Regions from separate parts of the Bradyrhizobium sp. AZCC 1693 genome, predicted to be linked through region 4. Evidence: predicted binding sites of a transcription regulator. Region 4 holds the regulator's gene; each other region holds the start of a gene.
The links. The regulator PhoB, encoded in region 4, activates phosphate uptake and scavenging genes when phosphate is short. The targets are predictions, from matches to a motif close to TGTCATNNANCTGTCAT.
Positions count from the first base shown of each region.

Region 1 (7,612 bases), 2.2 Mb from region 4:
CCGGGAACCGTGCGCGCGAACTCGAGGAGACGCCGGACGACGAAGCGCAGCCATGGCGCGGGCGACGTGTTCTGCGCGGCGAAGAAATTCAGCACAAAGGCGAGGACCGCGCCGGTCAGGGTGCCGACATAGCTGATGAGAATGGTCTCGCCGAGCATCTTGAGCCACTTCTGCCAGCCCCAGAACCATTCACCGAAATTGGTCCATACCCGCGTGCCGTCTTCCAGGGTAAGAATGCGATCGAAATAGCTGACGAAGTTGCCGAAATAGCTGAAGAGCGTGCGCAGATTCACTTCCGCGCCGATCGCTGCGATAATCAACGCGGCGAAGAAAACTGCCGCCGCCAAAATCACCTTCAAACGTTTGCGCGCGACCGCCTTGCGATAGGTATCGTTGAGCACCGCCAGTTGCTGGTCTGGAAGGATGGATATGGCATTCGCCATCGGGATCACTGTGCCCAAGTGTTAAACAGAATAGGCGTTAAACAGAACGAGTGTTAAACAGAACGGCGTTAGACAGAAAAAGGCCGGGTCGCTTGGACCCGGCCAGGCTCGTCTAGGTCTATTGATCAGGACGCCTTCTTTTTACGCAACGCATCGACGAACTTGATCAATTCGACGGTGCCATCCCAGTCCTTGGTGGTGGCCGGATTGAAGCCCTTCTTCTGACCGTCGGACAGACGGTCGAACGCAGCCTTGTCCTTGGCCGGCGCTTCGGTGAAAGCCTTGGCAATTGCGGCCTTCAGATCGGCCGGGAGGTCCGAATTATAGGCGTAGGGCCCGTTGATGATCGGGGCCGATTTGTGGATGATCCGGAAGTCGTCCTTCTTCATCGGCGAACCGTCGGCGTTCTTCAGCATGCCCTTGTGCAGCATCTGGGCGAGCGTGGAATCGTCGTCGTTGGTCCACTGATTGGCGGCGACCTCAACGGTGCCCTGCGACAGCGCCAGCATGGCGTTCTCGTGGCTGCCGGTGAAGACGACCTTGCCGAAATAGCCATCGGCGTCGGAAATGCCGAGCTTGTCGAGTTCGAAGCGCGGCACGTTGTTGCCCGACGTCGAGTTCGGGTCGACCAGGCCGAGATTCTTGCCCTTCAGTTGATCGATGTTCTTGTAGGGGCTCGACGCCTTGACGAAGAACACCGAATAATAGCCGGTCGAACCGTCGGCATTGATGTCGTTGGCGAAGGCATCGGTCTTGACGCCGGTCAGCCGGGCGCGAGCGAACGACGCCGAGCCGTAGCTGGCGATATGGATATTGCCGGCGCGCTGGCCTTCGATCACGGCCGCGTAATCGTTGGCAATGCGTAATGTGACCTTGACGCCGAGTTCCTTGGAGAGATACGCGACGAACGGCGTCCAGCGCTCGGTCACGCCCGAGGCGTTTTCGGCCGGCACCACGGCAAAAGTCAGTTCCGGATATTTGTTCTTCCAGTCCTGCGCCAAGGCGGAAGCGGTAAACGCCAGCGCGGCCGCGCCGGCGAGAACGATACGACGAGTGATCATGGTGAGCCCTCTAGTTGTGGTTACGCCTCTTCGCCGAATGCAGGTTTGCAACCGGCTACCCGTACAGAAATGACACTCAGGCTGCGGCCGCCGTGCCGAGTTCAGGCATCGCCGCAGCGCCGGGTGCCTGCGCAGGCGCGCCACCCATGACGTCATCGGCTTCGAGATCGTAGAGTTCGCGCGCGATACGATCGGTCAGGGTCTCGGGCGCGCCATCGAACACCACCCGTCCCGCCGCCATGCCGATCAGGCGGTCGCAATAGCTTCGCGCGAGATCGAGCGAATGCAGGTTGCAGATCACGGTGATACCGAAATGCTTGTTGATGCGCAGCAGCGCATCCATCACGATCCGCGTGTTGCGGGGATCGAGCGAGGCGATCGGCTCGTCGGCGAGAATGATGTCGGGTTCTTGCACCAGCGCGCGTGCGATTGCGACGCGCTGCTGCTGGCCGCCGGAAAGCTGGTCGGCGCGCTGGGCGGCGATCGACGCCATATCGAACTGTTCCAGCGCCGACATCGCCAGCGCCCTGTCCTCTTCGGGCCAAAGCTGCGTCAGCGAGCGCCAGGACGGGATTTCGGCCAGCCGCCCCATCAGCACATTGGTCAGGACGTCGAGCCGGCCGACCAAATTGAACTGCTGAAAGATCATCGCGGAGCGCGCACGCCACTGCCGCAGATCCTTGCCGCGCAGCGCGGTCACGTCAACGCCTTCAAAGAGGATGCGCCCCTCGGAAGGTTCAGCGAGGCGGTTGATCATGCGAAGCAGCGTGGATTTGCCGGCGCCGGAGCGGCCGATCACGCCGACGAAGCTGCCGGGCGCGATCGAAAATGACGCGTTATCCACTGCGGCCTTGGTGCCGAACCGGCACGTCAAACCTTCTACCACCAGCATGCAATGCTCCAGAGTTCCAGTCGTGGAGCATCGCTAACGGCTCGATCTAACAGTTGTGTGACACGACTGCTGCGGTGCGGCGTTCCTCCACAGCCCTCGTCCACAGCCTTGGCAGGCGTCACGTATCCGTCATGATCCTGTCATCAAGCGCATCGAAGACGAGCGGACGCCAACGATCTTTCCCCGATTTCTGATGGACACCACCGATGGCCGGCAAGATGCTTTCCACTGAACCGGCCGTCGACCCCACCGCCTCGGTGCGCAACTGCCAGCTTGGCGCCTATACCGAGGTCGGCGCCCGGACCATCCTGCTCGAAGTCGAGATGGCCGACTATTCCTACGTCGTGAACGATTCGCAGATCACCTACACGACGATCGGAAAATTCTGTTCGATCGCGGCGATGACGCGGCTCAACCCGGGCAATCATCCGATGCACCGGGCATCACAAGCGCATTTCACCTACCGTGCCAGCAGCTATTTTCAGGGCGAGAGCGATGATGCCGATTTCTTTGCATGGCGGCGCGGGCATCACGTCCATATCGGCCATGACGTCTGGATCGGCCACGGCGCGGTCATTCTGCCCGGCCGCTCGATCGGCACCGGCGCAGTGATCGCGGCCGGCGCCATCGTGACCAGGGACGTCCCTGCCTACACAATCGTTGCAGGCAACCCGGCCCGGCCGATCAGGCGGCGCTTTCCCGAATCCGTCGCGGGCCGGCTTGCGGAGCTTGCATGGTGGGACTGGGACCATGAGACGCTTCGCCGCGCCCTGCCCGATTTCCGCAAGCTCGATGTCGAGGGCTTTCTCGACAAGTACGAATCGGCCGAAACATCCGTCCGTCAGCAATTCAACCAGAGTGCCGCATCGTGACCGAACTGTTCATTGAAGGTGGCCGAGCCCTGCTCGGCCATGAGATCCACAAAACCACGTTGCGGATTGCCGGCCGCGAGATCGTCGCCGTGGGTACGGATAGCAGCCACAGTTCGCCCGGCATCGATGCCGGCGGCTTGCTGGTGCTGCCGGGCATTGTCGACCTGCATGGCGATGCGTTCGAGCGACAGATGATGCCGCGCCCCGGCGTCGATTTTCCGATCGACGTCGCATTGATCGACAGCGACCGGCAGGCGGTAAGCAACGGGATCACGACCGTCTACCACGCCACGACCTGGTCGTGGGAGCCTGGCCTGCGCAGCGCGGACAATGCGCGGAAATTGCTGGAGGCGATCGAGCAGATGCGGCCGCAGCTCGCCGCCGACACCCGCTTCCATTTGCGGCACGAGACCTACAACCTCGACGCCGAAAGCGAGATCATCGACTGGCTGGGGCAAGGACGCGTCGACCTGTTCGCATTCAACGACCACATGGACTCGACCGTGGCGAGCCTCGCCAAGCCGCAGAAACGCAGCCGAATGGTCGAGCGCACGGGTCTCACCGATGAGGCGTTCGATCGCCTGGCGCAAAACGTGATCTCCCGCGGCCACGACGTACCGGCGTCGATCACCCGGCTGGCGCAGGCAGCGCGCATGGCTGATGTCCGGATGCTTTCACACGACGACGAAAGCCCGGCGATGCGGCAGGCCTTTCGTGCGCAGCGCGTTGCCATCGCCGAATTTCCGGTCAACGAGGAAACCGCCCGCGAGGCCGCCGCGGCTGGCGACTTCATCGTGTTCGGCGCGCCCAATGTCGTGCGCGGCGGCAGCCATACCGGCTGGACCAAGGCCTCCGATATGATCGCCAAGGGCCTCTGTTCAGTGCTCGCGTCGGACTATTATTATCCAGCGCCGCTGCTGGCGGCCTTCCGGCTTGCGGCCGACGGCGTGCTGCCGCTGGCGGAGGCGTGGCAATTGATCTCCTCGGCGCCGGCGCGAGCCGCCGGCCTCGCCGATCGCGGCCTGCTCGCCGCGGGACAGCGCGCCGACATCATTCTCGTCGATGACACGGCGCCGTTGCGCCCGCGGGTCGTCGCGGTCATTGCAGCGGGACGCCTCGTGCATCTGACGGAGGCGAACCGTCTCGTCCGTTCGTCCGTCGCGCCCCGCAAGGCAGTTGCGGCCGCGTGAGCGGGCCCTATTCTGGCGCGATGGCAAACTATCCCCGTTACGCAATCTATTACACCGCCACGCCGGGCAGCGCGCCCGACCGGTTCGGCGCATCGCTGCTCGGCTACGATGCCCATGGCGGCGACGACCTGCCCTTTCCGGATGGGCTCCCATTGGACTGGCGCGATCTGACGCACGATCCGCGCAAATACGGCTTTCACGCCACGCTGAAGGCGCCGATGGCGCTGGCCGACGGCAAGGCCGAGTCACAGCTTGCTGCGGCATGCCAATTGTTCGCGGATCTGGTCCGGCCTGTACCGGTGATCCAACCGATCGTCGATTCGATCAGCGGTTTCATCGCGGTGATTCCGGCCGAACCGTCGGCGGAGCTCGAACTGCTCGCCGGCGACGCCACCAAGGCATTCGATTCGTTCCGGGCCACCCTCAGCCCGGAAGACCGCGCACGGCGAAATCCCGACAAGCTGACGCCGCGGCAGCGCGACTATCTCGACCGCTGGGGCTACCCTTACGTCTTCGAGGAATTTCGCTTCCACATGACGCTGACGGGACGGCTTCCCGCAGAACGGCGCGAGCAGGTTGTGGCGATGCTGCGCGGCAGGTTTGCGGCAACAGGCATCGGGCCGCTCGCGATCGACGCGATCGCCCTGTGCCGTCAGGAAAACCCGAATTCGCGGTTTCGGGTCATCGGCCGCTGGCAGTTGCGGACCTGACGTCCCCGGGTGCCAGCGCGCCAGGCCGCCAGCCGCGCTATCTCCGCTGGTTGTAGACGTCGAGGCAGACGGCGCCGAGCAGCACCAGCCCCTTGATCACCTGCTGGTAGTCGATGCCGATGCCAAGGATGGACATGCCGTTGTTCATGACCCCCATGATCATGGCCCCGATCACCGCGCCGCCGACCCTGCCGACGCCGCCATAGGCGGACGCGCCGCCGATGAAGCAGGCCGCGATGACGTCGAGCTCGAAGCCGGCTCCCGCCTTCGGCGTCGCGGTATTGAGCCGCGCGGCGAAGACGAGGCCGGCCAAAGCCGCCAGCGCGCCCATGTTGACGAAGGTCAGAAACGTCAGCCGCTCGGTCTTGATGCCGGACAGGCTCGCGGCCCTGGCGTTGCCGCCGATGGCATAGATATGGCGGCCAATCACGGTGCGGGTGGTGACGAAGCCATAGAGCGCGATCAGCGCCGTCATGATCACCAGCACGTTGGGCAGGCCGCGATGCGAGGCGATCAGGCCGGCGAAGAACACGATCACGGCGAACAGCACCGCGCTCTTGGCGACGAAGAAGCCGAAGGGCTCGACCTCGATGCCGTGCGAGGCCTGCCGTGCCCGGCTCTTGGCGCTGGTATAGACAAGGGCCACTGCCAATACGGCACCGATCAACAGCGACGTCGGATAGAGCGTGCCGGCGCCGGGAAACAATTCGGGAATGAAGCCCGAGGACAGTTTCTGGAAGGTCGGCGGAAACGGTCCGACCGACTGGCCTGCCAGGATCGCGAGCGCCAGCCCCTTGAACACCAGCATGCCGGCCAGCGTCACGATAAAGGACGGGATCTTGAAATAAGCCACCCAATAGCCCTGCGCGGCGCCGATCAGCGCACCAACCAGCAGGCAGGCGAGGAAAGCCAGCGGATAGGCAATGTGATAGCGCACCATCAGCACCGCGGCGACGGCGCCGACGAAGCCCGCGACCGAGCCCACCGACAGGTCGATATGGCCGGTGACAATGATCAGCAGCATGCCGAGCGCCATGATCACGATGTAGCTGTTCTGCAGCACCAGGTTGGTCAGGTTCAGCGGCTGCAGCAGCGTGCCGTCGGTCATGACCTGGAAGAACAGCATGATCGCAAACAGCGACAGCAGCATGCCGTAATTGCGCAGATTGTTCTTGATGAAGCCGGTGTGCCCGGGCAGCGCAACCGCCTTGTCGGTCATGGCCGCAAATCTCCCTGAAGTACTTTCTTGTCCATTTCCTTGTTGCGCATGATGGCGCGCATGATCCTTTCCTGGGTGGCCTCGGCGGCGGCGAATTCTCCGACAAAGGCGCCGTCATTCATCACGCAAATGCGGTCGCAGACCCCGAGCAGCTCCGGCATCTCCGACGAGATCATCACCACTCCCTTGCCCGCCTCGGCGAGCTCGTTGATGATACAATAGATTTCGTATTTTGCCCCGACATCGATGCCGCGCGTCGGCTCGTCGAGGATTAATACTTTCGGATCGGTCATCAGCCATTTCGACAGCACCACCTTCTGCTGGTTGCCGCCGGAGAGCTGACCGGTCTCCTGATAGACATCGGAACAGCGGATCCGCATCCGGGTGCGGTAGTCGCTCGCAACGCGCAGCTCGGACATGTCATCGATCATGCCTTTCGGCGCGACGCGGCCGAGGCTTGCCAGCGTGATGTTCTTGCGGACGTCGCTGTCCAGGATCAGGCCGAGCTGCTTGCGGTCCTCGGTGACGTAAGCGAGGCCGGCGTCGATCGCCGCCGCCACATCAGACAGGTTGACTTCCCTGCCATCGAGCCAGATGCGGCCGGTGATCCGATCCCCCCAGGCCCGGCCGAACAGGCTCATGGCGAATTCGGTGCGGCCAGCGCCCATCAGCCCGGCGATTCCGACCACCTCGCCGCGCCGGACCTCGAAATCGACGCCCTTTATTATCAGGCGTTCCCGGTGTTGTGGGTGGTACACTGTCCAGTCCTGAACGGCGAAGACCGGTTCGCCGATCGTGGCGGTGCGCTGCGGAAAGCGATGGGCAAGGTCGCGATCGACCATGCTGCGGATGATCCGATCCTCTTCCACCGGCTCGGCCCGGCAATCGATGCTGTCGACGGTGCGGCCGTCGCGCAGCACCGTGATCCGGTCGGCCACACGGGCAACCTCCGACAATTTGTGCGAGATCAGGATCGAGGCGATGCCCTGGGCGCGGAACGCAAGCAGACGATCCAGTAGTGCGGCGCTGTCGTTCTCGTTCAGGCTGGCGGTCGGCTCGTCGAGAATCAATAGTCGCACCCTCTTGGACAAGGCCTTGGCGATTTCCACCAATTGCTGCTTGCCGACGCCAAGGTCCGTCACCAGCGTATCGGGCATCTCGGTGAGGCCGACCTGGGCGAGCAGTTCCTGGGTCCGGCGGTAGACCGTGTCACGGTCGATCACGC
Region 1 is NZ_JAZHSD010000001.1:2,206,053-2,213,664, forward strand. It holds gene phnE (phosphonate ABC transporter, permease protein PhnE) at 1-443, opposite strand, end outside; gene phnD (phosphonate ABC transporter substrate-binding protein) at 569-1,504, opposite strand; gene phnC (phosphonate ABC transporter ATP-binding protein) at 1,581-2,396, opposite strand; gene V1293_RS10780 (transferase hexapeptide repeat family protein) at 2,603-3,268, shown strand; gene V1293_RS10785 (alpha-D-ribose 1-methylphosphonate 5-triphosphate diphosphatase) at 3,265-4,458, shown strand; gene V1293_RS10790 (DUF1045 domain-containing protein) at 4,479-5,168, shown strand; gene mmsB (multiple monosaccharide ABC transporter permease) at 5,206-6,387, opposite strand; gene mmsA (multiple monosaccharide ABC transporter ATP-binding protein) at 6,384-7,612, opposite strand, start outside.
Region 1: phnC (phosphonate ABC transporter ATP-binding protein) is a predicted target of PhoB. The motif match lies at 2,524-2,540, and genes of this name have one in related genera.

Region 2 (7,612 bases), 1.3 Mb from region 4:
ACCGGTTCAAATAACCGGCGGAACGTGCCACGGGGAGCGGACGAATGGCGTTGATGGAAGTTGGGCTGGACGACAAGTACCGGCTGGATGTGAAGCGCATATTCCTCTCCGGTACGCAGGCGCTGGTCCGACTTCCCATGTTGCAGCGCGAACGCGACCGGGCCGCGGGGCTCAACACCGCCGGCTTCATCTCCGGATACCGCGGCTCGCCGCTCGGCATGTACGACCACGCGCTGTGGCGTGCGAAAACCTTCCTCAAGCAGCATGACATCGAGTTCGCGCCCGGTCTCAACGAGGATCTTGCGGCCACCGCCGTGTGGGGCAGCCAGCAGGTCGGCATGTTCCCCGGCGCCAAGGTCGATGGCGTATTCGGCATCTGGTATGGCAAGGGCCCGGGCGTCGACCGCTCGATGGACGCGCTCAAGCATGCCAACTCGGCCGGCACCTCGCCGAACGGTGGCGTGATCGCGCTGGCCGGCGACGACCATGGCTGCCAGTCCTCGACGCTCGCCCATCAGAGCGAGCAGGTGTTTGCCGCAGCATTGATGCCGGTGGTCAACCCGGCGACGCTGCAGGATTATCTCGATCTCGGCATTTTGGGATTTGCGCTGTCGCGCTACTCAAGTTGCTGGGTCGGCTTCAAGGCGATTTCCGAAACCGTTGAAAGCTCGGCCTCGATCGTCAGCGATCCCGATCGCATCAGGATCGTTCTTCCAACGGATTTCGAAATGCCGCCGGGCGGGCTTTCGATCCGCTGGCCTGATGCGCCGATGGAACAGGAACGGCGCTTGCACGGTCCGAAGATGCAGGCGGTCGCGGCATTCGCGCGCGTCAATCGCTTCGACCGCATCGTGCTGGATTCGAAGCCGGCGCGGCTCGGCATCATGGCGACCGGCAAGGCCTATCTCGATCTCCGGCAGGCGCTGGCCGATCTCGGCATTACCGATGCCGAGGCGCAGGCGCTGGGACTTCGCATCTACAAGGTCGCGCTGACCTGGCCGCTGGAGGAGTCCGGCGCAAAGGCGTTCGCGGAAGGCTTGCAGGATGTGCTCGTCGTCGAGGAGAAGCGCGGGTTCATCGAGGACCAGCTACTGCGCATTCTCTATAATGTCGATGCGTCGAGGCGACCGTCGGTGGTCGGCAAGCGCGACGAGAGCGGTGCGCCGCTGCTGCCGAGCGAAGGCGAAATAACGCCGACCATGGTGGCGGCGGCGGTCGTGGCGCGGCTGCGCAAGCTTGGCCATCGCAGCCCGGCGCTGGAGCAGCGTCTGGCAAAGCTCGAAGCGTTCGACCGGCCGGCGGATGGCGGCGGCGCGGCAAAGCTGCAGCGCACGCCGTATTTCTGTTCGGGCTGTCCCCACAACACTTCGACCAAGATCCCCGAGGGCAGCCGCGCCATGGCCGGCATCGGCTGTCACGGCATGGCGCTGTCGGTGCCGAACCGCCGCACCCAGACGATCTCGCATATGGGCGCGGAGGGCGTCACCTGGATCGGGCAGGCGCCGTTCACCAGCGAACCACACGTGTTCCAGAATCTGGGCGACGGCACCTACACCCATTCCGGCCTGCTGGCGATCCGCGCAGCAGCCGCCTCCGGCGTCAACATCACCTACAAGATCCTTTATAATGATGCGGTGGCGATGACCGGCGGCCAGCCGGCGGAGGGCGGGCTGACGGTGTCGCAGATCGCGCACCAGGTTTCGGCGGAAGGCGCCAGGCACCTCGTCATCGTCTCCGACGATCCCGAAAAATATCCCAGCAATTACTTCCCATCAGGCGCGACTGTTCATCACCGCCGCGAACTCGACGCGGTGCAGAAGGAGCTGCGCGAGGTCAAGGGCCTCACCGTCCTGATCTACGACCAGACCTGCGCGGCGGAGAAGCGGCGCCGCCGCAAGCGCGGGCTCTATCCGGATCCGCCGAAGCGCGTTTTCATCAACGAACGCGTCTGCGAAGGCTGTGGCGACTGTTCGTCGGTTTCCAACTGCGTCTCGGTGCAGCCGCTGGAGACCGAGTTCGGCCGCAAGCGGCGGATCGACCAATCGAACTGCAACAAGGACTTTTCCTGCATCGAGGGCTTTTGCCCGAGCTTTGTGACCGTGCATGGCGCCAGGCTGAGGAAGGCCGATCGTACCGCGGCCGATCCATCCGCGCTGTTCGCCGATCTGCCTGTCCCGGCCGCGCCTGCGCTCGATGGCGCCTACAACATCCTCGTCACCGGGATCGGCGGCACCGGCGTCATCACCATCGGCGCGCTGCTCGGCATGGCCGCCCATGTCGACGGCAAGGCGTGCTCGACGCTGGACTTCACAGGGTTATCGCAGAAGAACGGCGCCGTCATGAGCCATGTCCGCATCGCGCCCGAGGCGGATGATCTCGCAACCGTCCGCATCGCGCCCGGCGGCGCCAACCTCATCCTCGGCTGCGACATCGTGGTCGCCACCGGCATTCCGGCGCTGAGCCGGGCCGAGCGCGGCGTGACGCGGGCGATCGTCAATGCTGACCTGCTGCCGACCGCGAGCTTCGTCATCAACCCCGACATCGACTTCGAGGCGGGGACGATGCGGGAGTCGCTCAACGGGGCCGTCAGCGCCTCCGATCTCGACATCCTCGATGCCACCGGGCTCGCCACGGCGCTGATGGGCGACAGCATCGCCACCAACGCCTTCATGCTCGGCTTCGCGTTCCAGCGCGGCGCGATTCCCCTTTCGCTGGAGGCGATCATGAAGGCGATCGACCTCAATGGTGCGGCGATCGAGATGAACAGGCTGGCGTTCTCCTGGGGCCGGCTCGCCGCGCACGACCTGCAGCGCGTCGTCAGCGCCGCGCGTTTCAAGAGTTCGGGCGCTCAGCCTGCGAAGCGGACGCTCGACGAGAGCATCGCTTTCCGCGCCAGGTTCCTGACGGACTATCAGAATGAGGCCTATTCGAAGCGCTACCTCGCCGAGGTCGAGCGCGTTCGCGCGGCCGAAGGCAAGGGCTCGCCCGGCTCGCATGACCTCACCGAGGCCTTTGCAAAGGGCCTGTTCAAGCTGATGGCCTACAAGGACGAATACGAAGTCGCCCGGCTCTATTCCGACGGCGAGTTCGCAAAAGTGTTGAAGGAACAGTTCGACGGCAACCCGGGCGTGAAAGTCAGCCTCGCGCCGCCGCTGCTGGCTTCGCGCGACAAGGTGACCGGACATCTGCGCAAGCGCGAGTTCGGTTCCTGGATTTTTCGCGCCTTCGAACTCCTGACGCGGTTCAAGTTCCTGCGCGGAACATCGTTCGATCCGTTCGGCTACACGGCCGAACGCCGGATGGAACGGGCATTGCCCGGCGAATATTCCGCGATGATTTTCCGTCATCTCGACAAGGCGAAGCCGCATGACTGGCCGCGTCTGGTGGCGCTGGCGAAGTCCGCGGAACTCGTTCGCGGCTACGGTCACGTCAAGGAAGCCAGTGTCGCGAAGTTCCGCGGAGAATGCGCGCGCCTGGAAGCTGCGATCGGCCAGCCGGTGGCGCAGGCAGCCGAGTAGGGGCTGTTCACCCGGCTTGTGAACTTTTCCACAGCCGGGATCACTCACCGGTAACCTTGTGGCCGGCAACGGCTGGAATTGTCCGGCCGGTTTACTACATGGTGGGTTGTAGTTTCACCTTTTGGTTGATTTCAGGAGGCCGGCGATGGTCCTGAAAAACGCTATTGCGACAGCACTTTGCACGGGGCTCCTGATGTCGGGCAGCGCTGCGCTGGCTGATGAGTACAAGGCGGGTGAGATCCTCGGCCTCGATCTTTCCCAAGCCGTGCTCTCGCCGAAGCGGCTCGGCCCGGAGACACAATTCGCCCCGGTCCGGATCGAGGCCAGAAACGATGCCCGGCCGGTGAAGACGGAGCGCGTGGTTGTGCCGAAGGCCGCCGCGCCCAAGCCTCAGGTAGCGGCTCACGTAGCAACTCACGTAGCACATGAGCGCGCCGAGAAACCGCGCGGCGCCGCCCGCACCAAGCTGGCGCGGCGCCATACCAATCCGCTCGACGCGCAGGCGCGCGACACCCGGGTCCAGACCTGGCCGTGCAAGTCCGGCGGCATCTGCGACTGGCAGCGGTAGAATTGGTTCGTCGTTCGTAGGATGGGTGGAGCGAAGCGATACCCATCATGCCTCTGCGCAGGGATTGATGGGTTTCGCTTCGCTCTACCCATCCTACGATCCCTACGATTCCACGTCATCCACCTGTCGTAAAACCTTCGGCCCACATTCAAATTGCTCGGGCACACCTTCGTCGTGATTCGACGAGGGTGCTTCGATGCCGATTGCGATACGCGCAAGCCAAGGCTTGAACAAACAAGGCTTGAACAAACAAGGCTTGAACAAACAAGGCTTGAGCCGGCGTCAATTGCTGGTCCGCTCCGCCGCAACATTCACCGTTGCCGGTCTCGGCAGCCTCGCCAGACCTTACCTCAGCCGCGCCGCGGACCGGCCGCTCATCACCAGCGGCATTCAATCGGGCGACGTCTCGGCCGACTCCGCTGTCATCTGGGCGCGCGCCGACCGGCCGGCGCGGATGCAGGTCGAATGTTCTGTTGTCGAGAGTTTCAAGACCATCATTGGCTCGGCTGCCGCCGATGCATTGCCGGATCGCGATTTTACCGCAAAGCTGCTGCTCGACGGCCTGCCGCCCGGGCAGGATATTTTTTATCGCGTACGCTTCGACGACATCAGCGAGAGCGGCATCGCCGGCGAGACGCAGCTCGGGCATTTTCGTACCGCGCCGACAGAGCGAACGTCGGTATCGTTCGCCTGGTCGGGCGATACGACGGGGCAAGGCTGGGGCATCGACGAAAACCGTGGCGGGATGCGGACTTACCGCACCATGCTCGACAACCGTCCGGACTTCTTCATCCATTCCGGTGACCACATCTATGCGGATTGCCCGGTGGAATCGGAGTTGAAGCTGGCCGGTGGCGATATCTGGCGGAACATCGTCACCGAGGAAAAATCCGTCGTCGCCCAAACCCTCGCGCAGTTCCGCGGCAACTACAAATACAACTGGCTCGACCAAAGCTTTCGCGCCTTCCACGCCGCCGTCCCCTTGTTCGCGCAATGGGACGATCACGAGGTCACCAACGACTGGGCGCCGATCGGCACGGCCGACGATACCGGCTATGCCGAGGACGGCAGCTCGCTTCTGGTCGCGCGCGCCCGCCGCGCGTTCCATGAATTCATGCCGATGCGCACCGCCCCCGCGCAGGAGGACGGCCGTATCTATCGCAAGATCGCCTACGGCCCGCTGCTCGACGTCTTCATGGTCGACATGCGCAGCTACCGCGATTCCACCTTTAACAAGCGCGACGACCGCGGCGACACCTGCATCTTTGGTGCGGCGCAACTGGCGTGGCTGAAACGCGCGCTGGTGGCTTCGGACGCGACCTGGAAGGTGATCGCCGCCGACATGCCGATCGGTCTGGTCAGCGAGGATGCCATTGCCCTCGGCGATGGCACGCCGGAGCGGCGCGAGCACGAGACCGCCGATCTGTTGTCGTTCATGAAGCGCGCCGGCATCCGCAACACGGTGTGGCTGACCGCCGACATGCATTACACGGCCGCGCATCATTACGATCCGAATCGCGCGGCATTCCAGGATTTCGAACCGTTCTGGGAATTCGTCTCCGGTCCGCTGCACGCAGGTACCTGGGCGCCGGCTCCGCTCGACAATACGTTCGGGCCGAAAGCTGCGTTCCAGAAGGGCTGCAGCGCGGAGCAGGGCGAGAATCTTGCACCCTGTTTCGGCCTGCAGTTTTTCGGCCGCGTCGACATCGACGGCAAGACCGAAGTGATGACCGTGACGCTGAAGGACGTCGACAACCGCGACCTCTGGTCGGTTGATATCGAGCCCCGTCCGGACGCGCGGCCCGGCCAGATCATGGCGCAGCATATCTGACGCGTTCGATCGGGAAACCAGCGGTGGATCCCGATAACCCCTCCATGTTCGCGCCGCATAGTTTCGGTAGGTTGCCTTGCCGACGGGCGGGGTGCAAAATCGCAGCCGGAAGTTGCGTGCAATTTCTTCGATGTGAGCCGATGCGATCGGGGTAGCGCTCGGACTTGCGCTCGCCGCCGGATCGGGGGAGGCCAAAGTTCTTGGAGAGGGCAAAGTGATGAGCGCCGATCCGCTTCGCGTGGCTTGTATCGGGATGGGATGGTGGTCCGATGTTCTGGCGGATGCCATCCAGCGCTCGGGCAAGCTCGAGATCCGAGGCTGCTACACCCGGTCCGAGGAAAAGCGCAACAATTTCGCGGCAAAGTACCGCTGCCGGCCGGCCGCGAGTTACGAGGCGCTGCTAGCCGATACCGAGATCGAGGCGATCATCAACACCACGCCGAACGATGTGCATCTGGCGACGACCTGCGCTGCCGCAGCCGCCGGCAAGCACGTCTTTCTCGACAAGCCGATCGCCAACAGCATCTCCGACGGCCGCGCCATCACCGAGGCCTGCCGCAAGGCCGGCGTGGTGCTGGCGCTCGGCTATCAGCGGCGGCGCGAGAGCCATTTCCGCTATGTCAGGCAGCAGATCGACGCCGGCCGGTTCGGCAAGCTCGTCAACGCCGAGGCGAACATCAGCCGCGATCGTCTCGGCAAGGTCGATCTCACCTCCTGGCGCTACCAGGCCGCGGGCATGCCGGGCGGCGTGATGTTGCAGATCGGGATCCACTACATCGACGTGCTCGCCTACCTGATCGGGCCAATCCATGCGGTACGGGCACAGTCGGCGCAACTGGTGCTGCCCGGCGACAATCCCGACGTCGCGAGCCTGATCCTGCAGCATGAGAACGGTGCGCTTTCGACGCTGAACGCAAGCTACGCCTCGGCGTCCGAGTACTACCTGATGAATGTCTACGGCAAGGACATGACGGCCTATTACGATTTGCACAATGGACTCCGGCTGCTCAAGCGCGGTGAAAGCCAGCCGGTTGCGGTGCCATGCGCGAATAACGACACTCTGGTCGAGGAGCTCGAGGAGTTTGCCGCGGCGGTGCGCGGGCAGCGCCAGCACGAAGTCGGGGGTGAGGAAGCGACGCGATCGCTCGCCGTGGTACGCGCCGGCATTCTCTCGGCGCGCGAGGGACGCCCGGTCGAGATTGCCCAGATACTGAACGGTGACGGAAAAATGTGACGGCGCAGCAGCTAAGGATGGGAGCGCGCGTTATGAAGCCTGGCACGTGTGTCTGGAAAGTTTTCGTGGTTGCGACGCTATTGGTCAGCATCGCCGGGGAGGTAGCCGCGCAGGACTATCCCTCCAGGGCGATCACGGTGGTGGTGCCGTTCCCTCCCGGCGGCGCCAGCGACGTTGTTGCCCGCATCGTCACCAACCAGATGTCGAAGATCCTCGGGCAATCCATCATCATCGAGAATGTCAGCGGCGCCGGCGGCACCGTCGGCAGCGCCCGCGTAGCGGCTGCCGTACCCGACGGCTATACCCTGCTTGCAGCGGCAATGGGCCCGCATGTCGCGGCGCCGGTGCTGACGCCGAACCTCAAATACGATCCCGTTGCCGACTTCGTGCCGATCGGCTTCACCGCCCATTCCCCGGCAGTCATCATCGCGCGGAAGGATTTCCCGGCAAAGGACTTGAAG
Region 2 is NZ_JAZHSD010000001.1:3,080,180-3,087,791, reverse strand. It holds gene V1293_RS14710 (indolepyruvate ferredoxin oxidoreductase family protein) at 45-3,518, shown strand; gene V1293_RS14705 (hypothetical protein) at 3,664-4,086, shown strand; gene V1293_RS14700 (alkaline phosphatase D family protein) at 4,343-5,917, shown strand; gene V1293_RS14695 (Gfo/Idh/MocA family protein) at 6,135-7,151, shown strand; gene V1293_RS14690 (tripartite tricarboxylate transporter substrate-binding protein) at 7,184-7,612, shown strand, end outside.
Region 2: V1293_RS14700 (alkaline phosphatase D family protein) is a predicted target of PhoB. The motif match lies at 4,200-4,216, and genes of this name have one in related genera.

Region 3 (7,612 bases), 590 kb from region 4:
CTTGCGCCAGGCCGCCAATCGCGTTGCCAGTGCGGCGTCGTTCAGCGCCAGCACGGCAGCTGCCAGCAGCGCGGCATTGATGGCGCCGGCCTTGCCGATCGCCAGCGTGCCGACGGGAACGCCGGCCGGCATCTGCACGATCGAGTACAGCGAATCGACCCCCGACAGCGCCTTGGATTCGACGGGAACGCCGAACACGGGAAGTTCCGTCAGCGCCGCCGCCATGCCGGGCAGATGAGCAGCGCCACCGGCGCCGGCGATGATGACCTTGAAGCCCTGGGCCTTGGCGCCCTTGGCAAAGGCGAACAACCGGTCCGGGGTCCGGTGGGCCGAGACGATGCGCTTTTCGCAGTCGATCCCGAGCGCCGTCAGCGTTTCGGCGGCGTGGCGCATGGTCTCCCAGTCGGACTGGCTGCCCATGATGATGGCGATGGGTGCGGTCATCTCGTCAATTCTGTTCGGGAATCCAGAAACATAGGCCGATTATAGGGTCGGCCCGGGGCTCATCCAAGGCGTGGCAAGGGATCAGGAATGGACTATCCTGTCTTGGTGAATCCCGGCAAGCCTTCATAAGCAAGCCTGCACAGGGAAGGCCATGAGCAAGAAAACCAGGGCGACCGCCTCCAGGGCCGGAAAACGCCCCAAAAGCGAGGCTTCCGGGCGAAAAAGCGCGCCGCGGCGGTCTTCCGCGCCGGGATCCCGGCCGCCGGCGGTGTCCAACGGCACCAAGACGACGATTCGCCGGCTGAAGGCGCAACTGGCCCGGACGCAGGCGCAGATCGAGGAACTTCAGGCCTCTGCCGATACCGACTTCCTGCTGGGTATTCCGAACCGGCGTGGCTTCGAGCGCGAACTCAATCGTGCGATTGCCTACATCAAGCGCTATCGCGCCGGCGGCGCCCTGGTCGTGCTCGACGTCGATCGCTTGAAGCCGATCAACGACGCCTTCGGACACGCCGCAGGCGACCAGGTGCTCAAGGCCATCGTCACGACGTTGCTCGCGCAGGTGCGCGCTTCCGACGTGGTCGGCCGGCTCGGCGGCGACGAGTTCGCGCTGCTGTTGTGGAATCTCAGCGAGACCGATGCCAGGGCCAAGGCGGCCGCGCTGGAGGAAGCGATCGATCGCCTCATCTTCGACTTCGACGGCCGCACCATTACCGCAGGCGCCTCCGCGGGCGTCTCCGTTCTCGATACCCATTCCGAAGCCGGCCGCGCGCTGGAAGCGGCTGACAGCGCCATGTATGTGCGCAAGGCGCTGCGGCGGCACGAGGCGTCGTGAAGAGCTGGAGATCTGTGGGCAAAGGCGTTCTTACGCCGTGCCCAACGTCTCTCTGGCGAGCATGATGGTGGGCACGTTTGCGCTTTGCCCACCTTACGAATCCCGACGATGCCTACAGCCCGCTGAGATCATCCGGCACATTGCCGAACTTGCGCAGCAATTTCGCGTCGCCGAATTCGCCGATCATCGGATCGCCGCTGCGGCTGAAGGCGACGGCGCCGATGCTGCCGGCCATTCGCGACATCATCTCGGCGCGCCGTAACGCCGTCGTCGGGCTCTGGCATTCTTCCGCGGCTCCCGCCATCGGCGAGCCGCTATCGTCCTGCAGGAATGGCATTGCGACGTAATAAGTGACATCGGCCATTGGTTCGCTCCGGGTTTGATGGATCAGGCAGCGTCGCTCTCCGCATGGGAGGTTCGCGCCGGCACACAGCCGGCGGCGATTGCCGCCTGCAATTCCTCCAGTTCGGTTTCCAGATACTCGTTCGCCATGATCAGCGCCTTGATGGTCGAGCGGAGATTGCCGTCGCACATCGCGATGGCCTGGTCGCAGGCCTGCTCGTAGCGGTTGTTGTCGGGCAGGGGCGAGGTGACGGACATGGCGGGACTCCCGAGGCTGGCGGCAAGACGGCATGTTCTCTTTTTGTTCTAGAAGAGTCAAGTCGCATCCGCCAACCGGAAACCGGTTTTTCGGTCGGCCGCCCGGCAAGATTCTTCGCGAGGCCGGGCTGTGTGGATGTCGGGGAAAAGATCTGCCGGAAAACGGACGCTTTCGCGAGCCGATGGCCGAGCCAGGCAAGCGCAACAATCAGGCGATGATATCGGGCGTGATCTGGTCTTCGATGAAGGCGATGCGGTCGCGCAATTGCAGTTTGCGTTTCTTCAGCCGCTGCAGCCGAAGCAAGTCCGGCGCCGGCGACTGATGCAGCGCGTCGATCGCCGCATCGAGATCACGATGCTCCTGCTGCAGCCGGGCGAGCTCGTTTTCAAGCTCGCGCTCATCATCGTCGGTCATGGTGTACGTTAGCTGAAAGCGCGATGAGGTTGTGAACGGATTATCCTATAGCGTGATGACTTTTCTTCGAATTGTCATCCCGCTCTATCTGTTTGATTTGAGCCTGATCTTCCCGGAAAATCGGCACCCACTTTTCCGGATCATGATCATGCTCAAGGCTGGCAGTGAATATCGTCCCTGCGAGGCCGGTCCGCAAGCTGATCGGGTTCCCATACTCACGATTGGTTACAGATAAATCCGAAAATATGACAGGCGCGATTCTGGATACCCATCGACAGATTCGCGGTCTGGTGTACACTCCCGCGTCCGGATCGAATCTGGGTTCACCCACCGAGGAGATTTCGTATGGCACTACAGGCGCATCTTGTTGAACTTGAACGTAAACACAAGATCCTCGAGAATGAATTGCACGAAGCGCTCGTGCACCTTTCCACAGACGACCTGCAAATTGTCGAGTTGAAGCGCCGCAAGTTGATGGTCAAGGATGAGATCGAGCGGTTGAAGCAGACCGCCGAAGAAACTCTCCACTAATCAGTCCAGCAAAGTATCGAAAATTCCCTCCGCGACCGGATGGGCGCCGATGCGCTCATTCGTCCGCGCGCGGCTTGTTATTTCGCCGCCAGCGCGCCGACATGATCGGCGATCGCGAGCGATGACGTCAGTCCTGGCGATTCGATACCGAACAGATTGATCAGTCCGGCGACGCCGTGATCGGCTGGGCCCTGAATCAGAAAATCCTGGGTAGCGACGGCCGGCGGCACGATCTTCGGCCGGATTCCGGAATAGCTCGGCATCAGCGCGCCGTCTGGCAGCGTCGGCCAGTAGCGCCGGATCGCCGGATAGAATCGTTCGGCACGGGCCGGATCCACCGCATAGTCGATGCTCTCGACCCATTCCACGTCGGGGCCGAAACGGGCCTGTCCCGCCATGTCGAGCGTCAGGTGCACGCCCAACCCGCCGGGCTCCGGCACCGGATAGATCAGGTGTGAAAATGGGGCCCGCGCGCTGCAGCTGAAATAATTGCCCTTGGCCAGATAGGCGCAGGGAATCAGCCCGATCGGCATGCCTTCGATGCTGCGCGCCAATGCGGGAGCGCCCAACCCCGCCGCGTTGACGAGCAGGTTGCATGCAAGCGTCATCGGCGCTTCGCCGCCGGCTTCGATTTCGATCCGGCCGGCGGCGGCCCGGGCGTGCAACAGTGGCGTATGGAATGCGTAAGCTGCGCCCGCTTCCTCCGCATCGCCCCGCAGCGCCAGCATGTAGGCGTGGCTGTCGATGATGCCGGTGGACGGCGAGAGCAGGGCCGCATCGCAGTTCAACGCCGGCTCCAGCGCCCGTGCCGCCTCGCCCGTCAGCAACTGCAGATCGTCGACGCCATTGGCTTCGGCATGCGCCCGGATCGACTGCAGTTTTTCGGTTTCGCCTGGTGTCGTCGCCACGATCAACTTGCCGCAATTGCGATGGGGAATGCCGTGGTCGCGGCAATACTGGTAAAGCGCACGCTTGCCGCTCACGCACATCTGCGCCATCAGGCTGCCGGCGCGGTAATAGATGCCGGCGTGGATCACCTCGCTGTTGCGGGAGGAGGTGATGGTGCCAATGCCCTCAGTGGCCTCGAGCACGATTACTTCGCGGCCCGCCTGGGCCAGCCGTCGCGCGATCGCAAGCCCGACCACCCCCGCTCCGACGATGACGCAATCGACTTTGTCCATGTCAGCTTCGGACCTGAGAGTCCGGCGTGGAGATCGGCGCTTGCCACGCTCGGCAATCGTCGTTTCGTCCGCCGGAGCAGTCAAACAACCCGTTGGTTCGGCTCGAAATACGCCTCGAACGCAGTCCCGTTAGTGAAGCATTAATCATGTCAGGCCAATTGCCGTAATTTGGGTCGCATTTTAGAATTGCAGGGGTAGTCATTTACCCGATCCAAACCCGTCAAGCCAGACACTCCGCCCGCAAACCTCGGGTGGGTAATGGCTGACAGGAACCGGCAGGCAGGACGGAAGAATTCGATTCCGGCGCAGGCCCTCGTCTGTCTGCTCGCCCTTGCGGCGCCGTGCGGACTTGCGTGGGCTGCCGCGCCTTCCGCGGGCTTTGCCCCGGCGAGCTATATCGGCGAATTGGATCCCAATCTGGTGTGGGAGCTCCTGCTCGGGGGCATCGCCGTCGTTTCCTTCCTGGTTGCGATCGGGATCTGGGCACTGACGGCGTTGCGCGGGGCCAAGAGCGCCCAATTGCAGCGCAGCGCATTCATCAGCTCGGCGCTCAATACGCTCAACCAGGGCGTGATGATGACCAACGCGCAAAACCGCGTGGTCTTCTGCAACGACCGCTTTCTCGAAATGTACGGGCTCAGCCGCGCCGAGATTTCGAGCTCCATGACCGGCCGCGAACTGCTCGAACTGCGCCGCGGACGGGGCCTGCTCAATCTCACCGTCGAGGAGTTCAGCAAGCTTGCCCGCCGCCCGGAAGGCGTCGTCACCGAACTGCCGGGCGGGCGATCGGTGCTTTCGAAGATCTTCAACCTGCCCAATGGCGGGACGATCGGAACGCACGAGGATTGCACGGAGCAGCGCCAGCTGTCGCGCAAACTGGCATCGACCACCAAATTTCTGGAATCGGTGCTCGACAACGTTCCGGTCTGCGTCGCCGCCAAGAACATCGACGACGGCCGCTATATCTTCGCCAATCGCGCGTTCGAGCGATTCTCGCGCTTCTCCCGCGACCACATCATCGGCAAGCGCGCCGACGAAATCTTCCGGCCCGAAACCGCGAAGAGCATCGAGACGGCGGACCAGGCGGCGTTAACGGCGCCGGAAGGCTATCACCGCAGTGAATATTCCGTCGAACGGGGCGACGACGAGCGCGTTCTGTCCTCCAATCGCGTGGTCGCGCGCAACGAGAACAACAAGCCTGAATTCCTGATCGCGCTGTTCGACGACGTCACCGATCGGCGGTCGCTGTCGCGCGAACTCGAAAACACCAAGAAATTCCTCGAACTGGTGGTCGACAACATCCCGGTGTCGCTGATCGTGGAGCGCGTCAGCGACGGGCGGTATCTGCTCGCCAACCGCAGCGCCGAGACCATTCTCAACCGCCGCCGCGAGGACGCCACCGGCCTGACCGCCGCCGACATCTTCAATCCGCGCGAAGCCAAATTGATCATCGCGCGCGACGAGGCCGCGATCAAGAAACGCAGCCTGCTCACCGAAGAGCATCCGATCTCGACCAAGGACGGGCTGCGGCTGTTCCTGACCCGCCGCATGACTGTTCTCGACGAGGCCGGCGAGCCGCAATATCTGATCAAGACCCACGAGGACGTCACCGACCGCCGCCAGACCGAATCGCGGATGGCCCACATGGCCTATCATGACGGCCTGACCGACCTGCCGAACCGCGCCGCCTTCCTGCAGGCGCTGGCGCAGATGATCGAGGCCTGCGCCGGCACCGACGAGGAATTTGCCGTGCTGTGCGTCGACCTCGACGGCCTGAAGGAAATCAACGACGTGTTCGGCCACGCCATGGGCGACAAGCTCCTGATCGAGGTTGCGGGCCGCATCCAGGCCTGCGCCCGTGGCGGCGTGGTGGCCCGGCTGTCGGGCGACGAGTTCGGCCTGATCATCGACGGCAAGCAGCCGGAGGCGGGCAAGGCGCTCGCCGAAAAACTCGCGCAAACGCTGTCGGACGAATTCGTGATCGATGGCAAGTCGGTGCGCACCGGCGTCACCACCGGCATCTCGGTATTTCCGCACAACGGTTCCGATGCCGCCTCGCTGCTTGCCAATTCCGGCGCGGCGCTGTTCCGCGCCAAACAGAAGTCGCGCGGCTCGATCAGCATCTTCGAGCCGGAGATGGACCAGCAGATCCGTGATCGCCGCGTGCTGCATCAGGATCTCTCGATGGCGATCAGGAACGGCGAATTGTCGTTGCACTATCAGCCGCAGGCCGCGTCGGGCGCAACGGTCGCAGCCAGCAAGATCATCGGCTTTGAGGCGCTGGCGCGCTGGATGCATCCGGTGCGCGGCTTCGTGTCGCCGGGCGAGTTCATCCCATTGGCGGAAGAAAGCGGCCTGATCGTCGAAATGGGCGTCTGGATCTTGCGCGAAGCCTGCCGGGAGGCCGCCTCCTGGCCGGTACCTATGCAGATCGCCGTCAACCTGTCGCCGGCGCAGTTCATGCACGGCGACGTGGTCAGCCTGGTGCATTCGATCCTGCTCGAAACGGGGCTGGCGCCCGACCGGCTCGAGCTTGAAATCACCGAAGGCGTGCTGATCGAGGATTTCGACCGCGGCCTTGCGCTGCTGCGGCGGCTGAAGGCGCTCGGCGTCCGCATCTCGATGGACGATTTCGGTTCCGGCTATTCCTCGCTGAGCTATCTGCAGGCGTTCCCGTTCGACAAGATCAAGATCGACCGCGCCTTCGTCATGAATCTCGGCCGCAACCCGCAGTCGGCGGCGATCGTCCGCGCCGTCATCGATCTCGGTCACGGCCTCGAAATGTCGATCGTTGCCGAAGGCGTGGAGACCCAGGAACAGCTCAGCTTCCTCGCGGACGAGGGCTGCGACGCGGTGCAGGGCTATTTCCTCGGCAAGCCCCAGCCGATCGGGCACTACGACGCGCTGGTTGGCCGCAGCGCCGCAAACAACGTCGAAGCCGCGCGCAAACTCGCCAGCGCCTGATTTCAGGGAACGACATCCACTTTTGGCCATCATGCCCTAGTGTAGTGAGATCAGATTCTCACCAGTAGCCTTGGCGTATGGCGGACTACGATCTCGCGATCATTGGCGGCGGATTGAACGGCGTCAGCATCGCGCGCGACGCCGCCGGACGCGGCTTGCGCGTGATCCTGCTGGAGCAGGGCGATCTCGGCGCGGGCGCCTCCTCGGCCTCGCCGCGGCTGATCCATGGCGATCTCGCCGGGCTGGAGCGCCGGCATTTCCTTCGCGTCCGTTCGGCGCTTGTCGAGCGCGACGTCTGGCTCAGGATTGCGCCGCATCTGGTGCGCCCGATGCGGTTTGCGATTCCAGCCCATTCGGACGAACGTCCCGTCTGGCAGTTGCGCTCATGGCTCCTGTTGTATGACCGGCTGGCCTCGCGCAACGGTCTGCCGGCCTCGGCGACCGTCGACGTCACCCATCATCCCGTCGGCAACGCGCTGAAACGGCCGTTCGGTACCGCCTTTGAGTATTCCGACTGCGTCGTGGACGATTCCCGGCTGGTGGTTCTCACCGCCGTCGATGCCGCGGCGCGCGGCGCGGTGATCCGCACCGGCGCACGCTGCACCCGGGCCGAACGTGGCAAGGAATGGCGGCTGGTGACGA
Region 3 is NZ_JAZHSD010000001.1:3,817,948-3,825,559, reverse strand. It holds gene purE (5-(carboxyamino)imidazole ribonucleotide mutase) at 1-444, opposite strand, end outside; gene V1293_RS18205 (GGDEF domain-containing protein) at 596-1,279, shown strand; gene V1293_RS18200 (hypothetical protein) at 1,392-1,643, opposite strand; gene V1293_RS18195 (hypothetical protein) at 1,667-1,879, opposite strand; gene V1293_RS18190 (YdcH family protein) at 2,088-2,294, opposite strand; gene V1293_RS18185 (YdcH family protein) at 2,640-2,825, shown strand; gene V1293_RS18180 (NAD(P)/FAD-dependent oxidoreductase) at 2,903-4,006, opposite strand; gene V1293_RS18175 (sensor domain-containing protein) at 4,265-6,970, shown strand; gene V1293_RS18170 (glycerol-3-phosphate dehydrogenase) at 7,048-7,612, shown strand, end outside.
Region 3: V1293_RS18190 (YdcH family protein) is a predicted target of PhoB. The motif match lies at 2,356-2,372, and genes of this name have one in related genera.

Region 4 (7,612 bases):
GTCCCTGGTCGATGGTCATGGCGAGATGACCCTTGCCGAGCAGCGTGCCGGAATCCTGGCCGTCCTTCAGCCGCCTCACGTCATAGCGCGCATAGGCGCGCAGACGGTCGGGCGCCTGGAAATCGACGATCAGGAACGACACCGGGCCATCGGTCTGCGTCTGCATGATGAAGCGGCCTTCGAATTTCAGCGCCGAGCCGAGCAGCGTCGCCAGCACGATCGCCTCGCCGAGCAGCTTGCCGACAGCAGGCGGATAATCGTGCTTGGTCAGGATATCGTCGAGCGCGGGGCCGAGCCGGGTCAGCCGGCCGCGCAGGTCGAGCTCGGCGACCTCGAACGGCAGCACCGCGTCATCGACGGGAACGGACGAGGGCGCGCGAACGGGCGCCTCGGTGATTTTGATGTCTGATTGTGAATCCATGGCGCTTTATCTGGGGGCTAAGAGGGAAAATTGAAGGGGGTCGAAGAGGGCGAAACCATCTCCACGAGTCGTCCCTGCGAACGCAGGGACCCATAGCCACAGGGCGCAATTGTGAAGCACGGCGTCTACCACACTGCAGTAATCGAGAGATCACGCGGTATGGGTCCCTGCGTTCGCAGGGACGACGGAGAAGGCTACGCCACTTCGTTAAAACACCACGCCAGGATGCCCTTTTGCGCGTGCAGGCGATTTTCGGCCTCGTCGAACACCACCGATTGCGGGCCGTCGATCACCTCGTCGGTGACCTCCTCGCCGCGATGCGCGGGCAGGCAGTGCATGAAGATCGCGTCCGGCTTGGCCAGCGACATCAGCTTCTCGTTGACCTGATAGGGCTTGAGCACGTTGTGGCGATGCTCGCCGTCCTTGTCGCCCATCGAAACCCAGGTGTCCGTGACGACGCAATCGGCGCCGCGGACGGCAGCCTCGGGATCGTTGCCGAGCACGATGGGCGCTTGCGTCGCCTTGATCCAGTCCTTCATCGCCTTGTTAGGCGCGAGCTGCGGCGGGGTCGCGACATTGAGCTGGAACTTGAAACGCTCGGCCGCGTGCGCCCATGACGCCAGCACGTTGTTGTCGTCGCCGGTCCAGGCCACGGTCTTGCCCTCGATCGGCCCGCGATGCTCCTCGAAGGTCATCAAGTCGGCCATCACCTGGCAGGGATGCGAGCGCCGCGTCAGCCCGTTGATCACGGGCACGGTGGCGTGCGCGGCCAATTCCAAAAGCGCGTCGTGATTGAGGATGCGGATCATGATCGCATCGACATAGCGCGACAGCACGCGCGCGGTATCGGCGATGGTCTCGCCGCGGCCGAGCTGCATCTCGGCGCCGGTCAGCATGATGGACTCGCCGCCGAGCTGGCGCATGCCGACGTCGAACGACACCCGCGTGCGGGTCGACGGACGTTCGAAGATCATTGCCAGCGTCTTGCCTTCGAGCGGCTTCCTGCCCTTTTCACCAAGTTTTTCTTGCGCCTTGAGCTTCGCCTTCATGTCGGCACCCAAGGCCAGCATGTTGCGCAACTCCGTTGGCGGCAGTTCGCTGATGTCGAGGAAATGACGGACGGACTTGCTCATCACCCTGCCGCCTTCTTCAACTGATTACCCGACAGCGCGACGCAGGCGCGCTCGAGCATCTGAACGGACTCGTCGATCTCGGCCTCGGTCACGATCAACGGCGCCAGGAACCGCACCACATTGTCGCCGGCGCCGACGGTGAGCAATTTCTCGCCGCGCAGTGCATTGACGAGGTCGCCCGACGGCACCACGGCCTTGACGCCCACCAGGAGTCCCTCGCCGCGCACTTCCGAGAGCACGGCGGGATAACGATCGACCACGGAGGCCAGTTTCTGCTTCAGCAGCAGCGACATCTTCTGCACGTGATCGAAGAAGCCGGGCTTCAACATCACGTCGAGTACAGCATTGGCGGCCGCGATCGCCAGCGGATTGCCGCCAAAGGTCGAGCCGTGCGAGCCCGGCGTCATGCCGGAAGCGGCTTCCGCGGTGGCAAGCACTGCGCCGATCGGAAAGCCGCCGCCGAGCGCTTTCGCCAGCGACATCACATCCGGCGTCACGCCGACGCGCTTGTAGGCGAAGAGATCGCCGGTGCGGCCCATGCCGGTCTGCACCTCGTCGAACGCCAGCAGCAGGCCGTGCTCGTCGCAGAGCTGGCGCAGCGCCTTGAAGAAGGATTGCGGCGCCGAGCGCACACCGCCCTCGCCCTGCACCGGCTCGATCAGAATGCCCGCGGTGTGCGGCCCGATCGCCTTCTTCACCGCTTCGAGATCGCCGTGCGGCACCTGGTCAAAGCCGTCCATCGGCGGCCCAAAACCTTCGAGATATTTGGCGGAGCCGGTTGCGGCGAGCGTGCCGAGCGTGCGGCCGTGGAACGCGCCCTCGAAGGTGATGAGCCGATAGCGTTCGGGATGACCCTTGGAGAATTGATAGCGGCGCACGACCTTGATCACGCCTTCCATCGCTTCCGCACCGGAATTGCAGAAGAACACGAGGTCGGCAAAGCTCTGTTCGCACAACCGCGCGGCAAGCTTCTCGCCATCCGGGCTCTTGAACAGGTTCGACATGTGCCAGAGTTTTGTCGACTGTTCCTGCAGCGCCTTGATCAGATGCGGATGGCAGTGACCCAGCGCATTGACCGCGACGCCCGAGGTGAAGTCGAGATAGCGCTCGCCATTGGTCGCGGTCAGCCAGCAGCCCTCGCCGCTTTCGAAGCCGAGATCGACCCTGGCAAAGACGGGGAGCAGATGCGACGTGGCGCTATTGGTCATGGCGATCACAAAAGGTTTGCACTGAAGGTAAGACCTGCCGCGGAGCACACGCGTGCATTGGCGCGAACGCGGCAACGGCCGGTCTTGCGAAAACGAAACGTGCCGCCTCTTAAGGGCGGCACGTGCGAGGTATTCTATGTGGGCGGGGGGCGCTGTCAACACGCCACGAAGCCGCCTTTCCTGCACCGCAAGATTAAGGAAATCCGTAAGATTGCGGTGTGGTGGAAAACACGCAGTGCAATGCCTAGATGTCGGAACATGTGGACGCGCGGGCCCGGACTCTTGCGCCCGAGTCACGCCATATTGTAGCGTTTGGGCTGTCGGGTACGACATCTCGTGCGGCAGTTCTGATCCCTAGAGTCCATTTTGTACGGCGTAAACGTTCGGGCGCGGTTTTCGCGCCCGGCGAGGGCTAAGGGATTCTGACCGCAGGGATTTTTGAGACGAATGACGTCGCCAGCGCTGCCCCTGATTGGCCGGCGCGATGCGAAGGGAAGAATGCGATGACGGTATTGACCTGGTCCGACGATCGCGTCGAGCAACTGAAAAAGCTCTGGGAAGCCGGATTATCGGCCAGCCAGATCGCCGCGGAACTCGGAAATGTGACGCGAAACGCTGTGATCGGCAAAGTGCACCGGCTGGGCCTGTCCGGCCGCGCCAAGAGCCCCTCCTCGGCGGCCCCGCGGCAGCGCAAGGCGCGCCCGGCGCAACAGATGATGCGGGTGTCGCGCCCGGTCTCGCGCGGCAACACCGCGCTTGCGCACGCCTTCGAGGTCGAGATGGAGCCGGATCCGATCGCCTTCGACAACGTGGTGCCGATGAGCCAGCGGCTGTCGCTGCTCGAACTGAACGAGGCGACCTGCCACTGGCCGGTCGGCGATCCCTCGAGCCCGGAATTCTTCTTCTGCGGCGGCAGGGCGCTTACCGGCCTGCCCTATTGCGCGCACCACTCGCGCATCGCCTATCAGCCCGCCGCCGACCGGCGGCGGCAGGCGCCGAAGCAGACAAGGTAAGGGCACGCGGCAGCAGTTGTCGTCCCTGCGAACGCAGGGACCCATAACCACAGGCGTTCGTGGTTATGTCACGCTGGGGCTCCAGCGCATTTCAACAATCGAGATTTGTGGTTATGGGTCCCCGCGTTCGCGGGGACGACGATGGAGTGCGGGTGACGCGCTGGAGCCTTACGGCTCCACCTTCGCAAACCGGTCATCCAGCGCATAACCCGCGCCGCGCACGGTGCGGATCGGGTCCTGCTCGCGGCCGGGATTGAGCAGTTTGCGCAGACGGCCGATATGGACGTCGACGGTGCGCTCGTCGATATAGATGTCGCGGCCCCAGACGCTGTCGAGCAATTGCTCGCGGCTGAAGACGCGGCCGGGATGTTCGAGGAAAAATTCCAGCAAGCGGTACTCGGTCGGGCCGAGATCGATCTGGCGGCCCGAACGCGCGACGCGGCGTTTCTCGCGATCCAGTTCGATGTCGCCATAGGTGAGCACCGTGGCGAGCCGCTCGGGGCTTGCGCGCCGCAACAGGCCCTTCACCCGCGCCAGCAGTTCCGGCACCGAGAACGGTTTTACGATGTAATCGTCGGCGCCGGTCGCCAGGCCCCGCACCCGCTCGCTCTCCTCGCCGCGTGCCGTGAGCATGATGATCGGCAATTGCTTGGTCTCCGGCCGGGCGCGCAGGCGGCGGCAGAGCTCGATGCCGGACAGCCCCGGCAGCATCCAGTCGAGCACGACGAGATCGGGCACGCGCTCCTTCAGCCGCGTATCCGCATCGTCGCCGCGGCCGACGGTTTCGACCTCATAGCCTTCGGCGTCGAGGTTGTAGCGCAACAGCGTGGTCAGCGCTTCCTCGTCCTCGACCACCATAATGCGCGCGCTCATTCTGCTGTCCTCAAGTGTTCGGTACGGTGGTGGCAAACGTCGTCATGTCGCCCTTCGGGCGCTCGTCGAGCATCTGCTGACCCTCGATCATGTAGAACACGGTTTCGGCGATGTTGGTGGCGTGATCGCCGATCCGCTCGATGTTCTTGGCGCAGAACATCAAATGAATACAGAACGAGATGTTGCGCGGATCTTCCATCATGTAGGTCAGGAGTTCGCGGAACAGCGAGGTGCAGATGGCGTCGACTTCCTCGTCGCCCTTCCACACCGCCATCGCCGCCGGCAGATCGTGCGCCGCATAGGCGTCCAGCACCGACTTGACCTGCGACAGCACCAGGTCGGTCATGTGTTCGAGGCCGCGCATCAGCTTGAGCGGCTGGAAATCGTTCTCCAGCGCCGCGACGCGCTTGCCCATGTTCTTGGCGAGGTCGCCGATCCGTTCCAGATCGGTGGCGACCCGCATGGCGCCGACGATTTCGCGCAGGTCGATCGCCATCGGCTGGCGGCGGGCGATGGTCAGCACCGCGCGTTCCTCGATCAGATGCTGCAGGCGGTCGATCTCGACGTCGGCGGCGACGACGCGCTTGCCAAGCGCTACGTCGCGACGGACCAGCGCGTCGACGGATTCGGTGATCATGCGCTCCGACAGGCCACCCATCTCGGCGACGAGACGGGTCAGTTCCTGGAGATCGCTGTCGAACGCCTTGGCGGTGTGTTCAGAACCCATGTGTTATCTCCTCAACCAAAACGGCCGGTGATGTAGTCCTGCGTGCGGCGATCGCCGGGCGAGGTGAAAATCTTGCTGGTGTCGTCGAACTCGATCAGTTCACCGAGATACATGAAGGCGGTCTTGTCGGAGACGCGGGCCGCCTGCTGCATGTTATGGGTGACGATCGCGATGGTGTAGTCCTCCGCCAGTTCCTGGATCAGCTCCTCGATCTTGGCGGTCGAGATCGGATCCAGCGCCGAGCACGGCTCGTCGAACAGGATCACCTCGGGCCGTACCGCAACCGTGCGGGCGATGCAGAGCCGCTGCTGCTGGCCGCCGGACAGCGACAGGCCGCTTGCATTCAGCTTGTCCTTGACCTCGTTCCACAGCGCGCCGCCGCGCAGCGCCTTCTCGACCCGGCCGTCCATCTCGGACTTGGAGATCTTTTCGTAGAGGCGGATACCGAAGGCGATGTTTTCGTAGATCGTCATCGGGAACGGCGTCGGCTTCTGGAACACCATGCCGACGCGGGCCCGCAGCAGATTGAGGTCGAGCTTGGGGTCGAGGATGTTGGTCTGGTCGAGCATCAATTGACCGGTCGCCTTCTGGCCGGGGTAGAGATCGTACATCCGGTTGAAGATCCGCAGCAGCGTGGATTTGCCGCAGCCGGACGGGCCGATGAAGGCGGTGACGCGGTTTGTGCCGAGCGTCAGGTTGATGTTCTTCAGCGCATGGTGCTCGCCATAGTAGAAGTTCAGGCCGCGCGCGGTCACCTTGGGCGCAGCCTCGGGCAGCGCCACCTGCGGAACGGGCCCGCTCGCGGAACTCACGGATACGGAGAGATCGGTCATTTGGATGTCCTCTCGGCGCCGAGAATGCGCGCGCCAATATTCAGGGCAAGTACGGTGAGCGTGATCAGCAAGGCCCCGCTCCAGGCGAGCTGCTTCCAGTAGACATAGGGGCTCTGCACGAAGTTGTTGATGGTGACGGGCAGGTTCGCCATCGTCTTGGTCATGTTCAGGCTGAAGAACTGGTTGGACAGCGCGGTGAACAGCAACGGCGCGGTCTCGCCGGCGACTCGGGCGGTGGCCAGCAGCACGCCGGTGATCAGGCCCGACCGCGCGGCACGATAGGCGATCCGCCGGATCACCAGCGAACGCGGCAGGCCGAGCGCGGAGGCCGCTTCGCGCAACGGGTTGGGCACCAGTCCCAGCATGTCCTCGGTGGTGCGGACCACCACGGGGATCACGATCACGGCCAGCGCCAGACAGCCGGCGAAGGCCGAGAACCCGCCCATCGGCACCACGATGGCGCCGTAGATGAACAGGCCGATGATGATCGAGGGCGCGCTGAGAAGAATATCGTTGATGAAGCGGATCACCGAGGTCAGCTTGTCGTGCTTGCCGTATTCGGCGAGATACGTGCCGGCGAACAGGCCGAGCGGCGCGCCGATGCCCACCCCGATCACGGTCATCATGATCGAGCCGATGATGGCGTTCCGAAGCCCGCCCTCGGTCGATCCGGGCGGCGGCGTATCCTGGGTGAAGACGGCGAGGTTGACGCCGGAAAGGCCGTTGTAGAACAGCGTGAACAGGATCAGCGCGAGCCATGTCACGCCGAACAAAGCGGCGCCGACGCACAGCGCGCGGATGATGGTGTCGAAGCGGCGGCGGGAGGCGTAGATCGGGTTCATGTCAGTTCCCCGCCTTCTTTTCCAGCCGCAGCAGCATCAGCCGCGCCGCGGCGAGCACGAAGAACGTCAGCACGAACAGCAGTAGCCCAAGCAGGATCAGGCCGGACTGATGCAGGCCATCGCTTTCGGCGAACTCGGAAGCGATGGCGGCCGAGATCGTGGTGCCCGGCGCGAAGATCGAGGACTGGATCTTGAACGAATTGCCGATGATGAAGGTCACCGCCATGGTCTCGCCGAGCGCGCGGCCGAGCGCCAGCATAATGCCGCCGATCACGCCGACCCGGGTGTAGGGAATGACGACGTTGCGGACGACTTCCCAGGTGGTGCAGCCGACGCCATAGGCGGCTTCCTTCAAAACCGGCGGCACCGTCTTGAACACGTCGACCGAGATCGAGGTGATGAAGGGCAGCACCATGATCGCCAGGATCAGCGACGCGTTGAACAGGCTGAGATAGGACGGGGGACCGGCGAAGATTGTGCCCAGCACCGGAACGCCGTCGAACACGCTGATCATGAACGGCTGGAAGGTGTTGGCCAGGAACGGCCCGAGCACGAAGAAGCC
Region 4 is NZ_JAZHSD010000001.1:4,408,740-4,416,351, forward strand. It holds gene V1293_RS21110 (Hsp33 family molecular chaperone) at 1-421, opposite strand, end outside; gene argF (ornithine carbamoyltransferase) at 616-1,554, opposite strand; gene V1293_RS21120 (aspartate aminotransferase family protein) at 1,554-2,762, opposite strand; gene V1293_RS21125 (GcrA family cell cycle regulator) at 3,266-3,775, shown strand; gene phoB (phosphate regulon transcriptional regulator PhoB) at 3,944-4,648, opposite strand; gene phoU (phosphate signaling complex protein PhoU) at 4,659-5,375, opposite strand; gene pstB (phosphate ABC transporter ATP-binding protein PstB) at 5,387-6,208, opposite strand; gene pstA (phosphate ABC transporter permease PstA) at 6,205-7,050, opposite strand; gene pstC (phosphate ABC transporter permease subunit PstC) at 7,052-7,612, opposite strand, start outside.